DNA from 2 places in the Xylocopilactobacillus apicola genome. Region 2 is predicted to be linked to the other one. Evidence: predicted binding sites of a transcription regulator. Region 2 holds the regulator's gene; the other holds the start of a gene.
The links. The regulator NrdR, encoded in region 2, represses ribonucleotide reductase genes. The targets are predictions, from matches to a motif close to ACACNATATATNGTGT.

Region 1 (3,421 bases), 410 kb from region 2:
GATGGAACTTTTATCAAAAGAAATCAATCATATGATCGGCGTAAGTTCAAAGAACTCCTGCAAGAGTTAAACAAACGTCAGATTTATTTTGTTGTAGCCACGGGCTCTAGATTATCGCGGCCTCAAAAAATTTTTGCGCCATTTGCAGATCAGCTTTACTATGTGGTTGAAAATGGGGCAGAAGTTGTTGGTAAACAGGGAATCATTGCTGAAGATTACATCCCACGTGAGGCAGCTCTTAAAATCATTGAAATTTTAAAAGATGATCCAAAATTTAGTAAGATTAACACTATGATCTCAGGTACCAAAAGCGGATATATAACAAGCCGTGCTCATTGGCTGTATCGCTTTGTCATTCGTCATCTTTGGTCAGATGTTGTAGAAGTTGAAGATTTTAAGAATATTGATGACAATTTCTACAATATTTCGCTTCATATTCAAAATGAACTCGTCAGTTATTTGCGCGATTTGGTAGGTGAGCATGTCGATCTTGTTACTAGTGGTCGACAAAGTCTCGATATCCACCAAAAAGGCGTCAATAAAAGTACAGGGCTTACTAAACTTTTAACTAAACTTCAGATTGACCCTAGCGAAGTTGCAGCGTTTGGTGATAACTATAACGATTTAGAAATGTTAGAAAGTGTCAAATATAGCTTTGCAATGGACAATGCGGTCGAGAAGATTAAACAAGTTTCCTTAGAAGTAGTTCCAAGTAACAACGAGCAAGGGGTCTTAAAAACTATTGAGCAAATTTTAGCTGGCAAATATGATTAAGATTAATTTTTTGAAGTATCGCAGATCTGTGATATAATCGATAATAATTAAAAATAGGATGGGATGAGTTTGTAATGGGTAAATTTTTCAAGAGCGTTGGGCAGACAATAAAAGATACAACTTGGCCAACTGGTAAAGAAACAAGACACGACACTTGGACTGTCATTTCTTATGCCATCATTTTTGCGGCTTACTTTGCTGTTTGTGACATGGTCTTAACTCTATTATTGAATAAATTTATATTCTAAATTGACGAGGCAGATTTATGGTTGAAACAGCTGAAAAGCAATGGTACGTTTTACATACTTATTCAGGGTATGAAAATAAAGTTAAAGAAAACTTAAAATCACGTGCTCAATCAATGGGCATGGAAGATTATATTTTTGATGTCATTGTTCCTGCTACTGAAGAGCGAGTTAAGAACTCTCGGACTGGAAAAATGGAGACGGAAGAGAAAAAAACTTTTCCAGGATATGTAATAGTAGAAATGGTGATGACCGATCGTTCTTGGTTTGTTGTGCGGAACACGCCTGGCGTAACAGGTTTTGTTGGTTCTCATGGCGCGGGTTCTAAGCCAGCACCACTTTTACCAGAAGAAGTTGAAGACATTTTGGCGAAGGAAGCTGCTGCTGCAACTCCGGTAAATCATGATTTTGAAATTGGTGAAAGCGTCAAGGTCATTGATGGTGCCTTTGAAGGTTTAGAGGGTAAGATTAATGATATTAATGTTGATCGACATAAATTGAACTTGAGCGTTCAGATGTTTGGGCGAGATACTGATACTGAAGTCGATTTTTTTCAGGTCCAAAAAATTTAGTACTTCGAAATCGCTTCAGGCAAGGGTTTCTAGCTATTGACGTGTTTGTTCAATAAAAATAATAAAACATACTATATGTAGATGAAGTTCCTTGACGGAACTTCTTTTTTTTCTTATCCTAGAGGTATCATAAATCAAGGAAGTAATTTAAAGATGGATTCGAGTAAACAGAAAATCACAGTTTTTTCAAGAAATAATTGTATGCAATGCAAGATGGTTAAACGTTTTCTAAGTGAACATGGCGTTGTTTTTTCTGAAATTAATATTGATGAACAGCCTGCGGCAAGAGAAGAACTGATGAACGAAGGATTTATGTCTTTACCAGTGATTAAAGCTGATGAACTTACTCTGACTGGATTTCGGCCAGATGAGCTTAGAAAGCTTGTTGCTTAATGTGAAACTCGTTTATTTTTCCATAACTGGTCAAACTAAAAGATTTGTACAAAAATTGGGATTAGCGAATAAAGAGATCACAGAAGCTAATCCTTTTTTTACGCTCAAAGAGCCCTTTGTTTTGTTGGTTCCGACCTATGACGAAGAAACAACCAGTGTTGTTAATGATTTTTTGGAATATCAGAATAACTTGCAAAATTGTCGCGGAGTGATTGGTAGCGGCAATCGAAATTTTGCAGAAAAATTTATTTATACCGCCAAAGATCTTTGCCTTGATTACCATTTGCCGCTTTTATACGCATATGAATTTAATGGTACGCAAGAAGATGTTAGCAAAGTTAAAGAAATTGTAGAAAGACTAGACCATGGCAATTAGTAAAATTAAAGATCCAACTTATTTCAAACTGAATAATAAAATTAATATTCCTGATCACGGGAAGATTCCGCTGCAGTATGATCACAAAGCAATTGAGGCTTTTTTTGAGGAGAACGTTAAGCCAAATCTAAAATGGTTTCCGACCTTAAAAGAAAAATTAAATTATTTGACCGATCACAAATATATAGAAAAGGACTTTTTAGCTCGTTATCAGCTGCCTTTTATTAACAAACTCTTTAATTATGTCTATGATGCTGATTTTAAGTTTAAAAGTTTTATGGCAGCTTACAAGTTCTTTAAGCAATATGCTTTAAAAACCAACGATAACGAGTATTATCTGGAAACCTTTGAAGATCGGGTCGCTTTTAATGCCCTTTATTTAGCTGAGGGCGATGAGCAGCTGGCAATTTTATTGGCTGATGAAATGATTCATCAACGCTATCAGCCGGCAACCCCGACGTTTTTAAACGCGGGACGAGCAAGAAGAGGCGAGTTTGTTTCATGTTTTTTGGTTCAATTGACAGATGATATGAATTCAATTGGGCGTGGAATTAACTCTGCTTTGCAGCTTTCTCGAATTGGAGGAGGCGTCGGCATTAATCTTAGTAACTTACGTGAAGCTGGGGCTCCGATTAAGGGCTATGCTAATGCAGCAAGTGGTGTATTGCCAGTAATGAAGCTGTTTGAAGACAGTTTTTCTTATTCAAATCAGTTAGGACAGCGTCAAGGAGCAGGAGTCGTTTATTTAAACATTTTTCATCCAGATATCGTCGATTTTTTGTCGGCAAAAAAAGAAAATGCGGATGAAAAAATTCGAGTTAAAACTTTGTCGTTAGGCGTGATTGTGCCAGATAAGTTTTATGAATTAGCTCGCAAAGACGAAGAGATGTATCTCTTTTCTCCTCGCGATGTTGAGTTAGAATACGGGGTACCGTTTAGTTACGTTGATTTGACTCAGGAATACGATAAATTAGTTGCAAATCCAAAAATTCAGAAGGCAACAATTAAGGCGCGCGACCTCGAAACGGAAATTTCAAAGCTCCAACAAGAGTCAGGGTATC
Region 2 (3,421 bases):
TTGCTTTAAAATAAGCATCTTGTCGATCATTTTGTTCAAAATCTTCAAAACATGCACGTTTAATTGTTGCAGGAGAATACAATAAACGAAAAAGCTGACTTTGCTTTTCCAGCCGCCGTTTTTGTAATAAGCGCTTGCTGGGATAATACTCAACTTCAATGCTATCATTTTCCAATTTAAGTCGCGCTAGATAATCGGCCTGAGGATCACGCGAAGCTTGATAAAATTCGAAAATCTTACTGATGCCTTTTTTAAAAATTTCCGACTGTTGGTTAATTTTATTTTGTGTCAAAAAATTCGCGATCTCTGGATCATTTACCAAATTTTCAACGATTTTATGATACTCTGGGACAAGATTATGCGTATTTATATACTCTTTAATTTTATCAGAAATATTTTCCAACTATTTTTGTCCCTCCAATTTCCGGCGCTTTTCTTCTTCTTGTCTAATTAATTCACTTAAATTCTCTTTAGAAACCTGATCTTTCGATGTCGTTTGATTACTATCTTCATTAAACCATTTAGGGACTGGTTTAGAGCTTTTTCGCCGCGTGTAAGAAGTCTTTTTCTGTTGGTCATGTTTGAAATTTTTAATGTGAACCAGAGCTTCTTCAGCGCTTTGAATCCCATCTTTAAGCCAATCATTAGCAACGACGTCGGTAACTTTCTGTGAGAGTGAAGTATATCGGTTTATTTCATAATAAATCAAGATATTAATTACTTCATTTGGTAATTTTTGGCGCTGAATTAATTTACGGACAATCGCTATCTCTGAATTACTTGGATAACCACCAAATTTGTCCTTTACTTGCTTAATAAATTCGTAAGGAGAAAGATTGATCGATTTTTGAATCAATTTTTGTTCTTCTCCACTCAATTTTTCAGTAGAAACAGTAGTTTTCTCAGCCTTTTTAACTCCATGACTAGCTAATCTTAAATTCAAATAATCAGTCAGTCGATCGGGCAAAAATTGATCGTTTTTTATGCTACCTGAGGTAATTAATGCATTTGCAAGTTCAAGTTCGTTGATGTTATAAAACATGCAAAATTCACTAAATTGTCTTAAATTGCGCTCTGTAAGCTGTTGACTAACCCCGTTTTTAGCCATTAAAGTCAAAAACAAATTTTGATCAAATTGAAAATTAATTGGACTACGGGCAGGCTGATAATTAAGCTCCGGCTTTTCTTGATTTAATCTTGTTTTAGCAAACTTATAGGCTGTAAAAAAAGGAGTCGTGATTTCCTTAAATTTTTGCACATTTGCTGGATGTAAGGTGTACTTTTCTTGAAGTTCTAAAACATTCTTTTCTCCCAATATTTCGTTTAAATACGAACTTAAAAGATCGTCTTCAAAAAATTTCTCCGGACTAACAGGTGCCGATAATTCATAAAGAAATAATGAACCAATAATATCTTTTCTTAAAAAAGTCCGCACCAAACCAATGCCCTCCAATTTGGTCAATGCTGATTCAATTTGACCAATGCTTTCTCCGGTAGCATTAATAATTCGCGTATGCTGATATCGATCGATTGACACCAATTTTTGGGTCGTAAGCTGCCAAAGGTACAAATATAAACTATTTGCATCTGTCCCAATTATCGGCAAATAAAGATCAGTTAAAACTTGTTGACTCAGTTCTGAAAAATAGTTAGCATTTGTCACCAAAAATCCATCACGCGGATGTAAATTACGACTGTTCATTTACTTTTTCCTAGCAGCAAAAGTACTCATCGAATTTTTTGCTAGCTGAGACCGTTTCTTTTTATTCTTTCGAGACATCGTTTGAAGTTCAGATAAAAACATATCAATACTTGAAAACTCTCGATAAACACTAGCAAAACGAATATAAGCGACTTCATCAACGTCAGCTAATTTTTTCATAACCATATCCCCGATTTGCCTAGTAGTTACTTCATATTCACTACTTAACCTGATGTGTTCTTCAATTTCATTAACAATATTATTTAAAACATCTTGACTAATATTGCGCTTTTCAGCTGCTCTAACTAATCCCCTTGATATTTTGTTACGGTCAAAGACCTGATTAGAACCATTTTTCTTGACCACAACTAAAGGGGTCGATTCAATTTTTTCAAAAGTTGTAAATTTGAACTTACATTTTTCGCATTGTCTTCTTCTTCTAATCGCTGTGTTCAGCTTGGTTGGCCGACTATCAACGACTCTGGTATCTTCAAAACCACAATTAGGACATTTCACTTTTATCCTCCTTCATTAAGTCAATTTTCTGTAAGATTGCAATTACTTGTTCTAAAACATTTGACTGAGTTGTGTCAACTATATATTTAGTTCTTTTGATCTTTTCTTTAATCGGCAATTGGGCGCATAGCTTTTTATTAGCCGTTGCAAAATCAAGGTGATCTCTTTTTTGAATTCGGTCTAAAGCTATTCGATCATCGGCAAATACCACAATCACCTGATCGACATAATTTTCATAATGTAGTTCATATAGCAACGGAATTTCAATAAAAACCGGTTTGGGAGCTGATTTCAGCTCAGCTAAAATTGTTTGCCGTAAAAAAGGGTCAAGAATTTTATTTAACTTCTCTAATTGATCAGGATGGCCAAAAACCAATGTACCAAGAGCTTTTCGATCGATAGCTCCATCTTTTTTAACGATTCCTTCGCCAAAAAAGTGGCAGAGTTTATCAATTGCATTTTGATCACAAGTTAAGATTCGGTGTGCTATCTGATCGGAATCAAGTACCATAAACCCTAATGAACGAATAATGCTAGCAACAAACGATTTACCAGTTCCAATCCCGCCGGTTATTCCAACTACTTCAGAATTTGACATTGTGGACAAAAATACGTTGAACGTCCGTCCAACTTGATTTTTTCAACCAAATGACCGTCACGTTTACACGTAGCTCCTTCTTGACTGTGGACTTTCAAGTAATCCTGGAAATGACCAATATCTCCGTTAGCATTTTTGAAACTAAAAATCGTAGTTCCCCCATACTTGATAGCTTTTTTTAAAATTTCCTTGGTTGCTTGCCAAATTTCCTTGGCGTCATTTAAAGTTAAATTGGCAGAAATGGAAGCTGGATGAATTTTTGCTGCGTAAAGAACCTCATCGACATAAATATTGCCCAATCCAACCACAACTTCCTGTGACAACAACACGACCTTAATTTTCCCCTTCTTTTTTTGAAGCATCGCAAAAAGAGCTTCAGGAGTAAATTCTGAACTAAAAGGTTCCAAACCAAGCTTCTTAATTTCCTTAGTTTGATCAACCTCGTTGGTAGAAACTAAGTGCATGCGACCAAATTTACGGGTGTCATGATAGACTAACTTCTCCCCATTATCCAGCCAAAATACTACATGACTGTGCTTTGGTAATTCTTCAGGATCTTTTAGTACGCTATATTTTCCTTCCATTCTCAAATGACTAATCAAAGT

Region 1: nrdH (glutaredoxin-like protein NrdH) is a predicted target of NrdR. The motif match lies at 1,660-1,675, and genes of this name have one in related genera.

The regions. Positions count from the first base shown of each region.
Region 1 is NZ_AP026802.1:1,384,200-1,387,620, reverse strand. It holds gene R8495_RS06900 (HAD family hydrolase) at 1-774, shown strand, start outside; gene secE (preprotein translocase subunit SecE) at 849-1,022, shown strand; gene nusG (transcription termination/antitermination protein NusG) at 1,040-1,591, shown strand; gene nrdH (glutaredoxin-like protein NrdH) at 1,745-1,984, shown strand; gene nrdI (class Ib ribonucleoside-diphosphate reductase assembly flavoprotein NrdI) at 1,986-2,360, shown strand; gene nrdE (class 1b ribonucleoside-diphosphate reductase subunit alpha) at 2,350-3,421, shown strand, end outside.
Region 2 is NZ_AP026802.1:974,819-978,239, reverse strand. It holds gene dnaI (primosomal protein DnaI) at 1-403, opposite strand, end outside; gene R8495_RS04875 (DnaD domain protein) at 404-1,702, opposite strand; gene nrdR (transcriptional regulator NrdR) at 1,703-2,218, opposite strand; gene coaE (dephospho-CoA kinase) at 2,205-2,816, opposite strand; gene mutM (DNA-formamidopyrimidine glycosylase) at 2,798-3,421, opposite strand, start outside.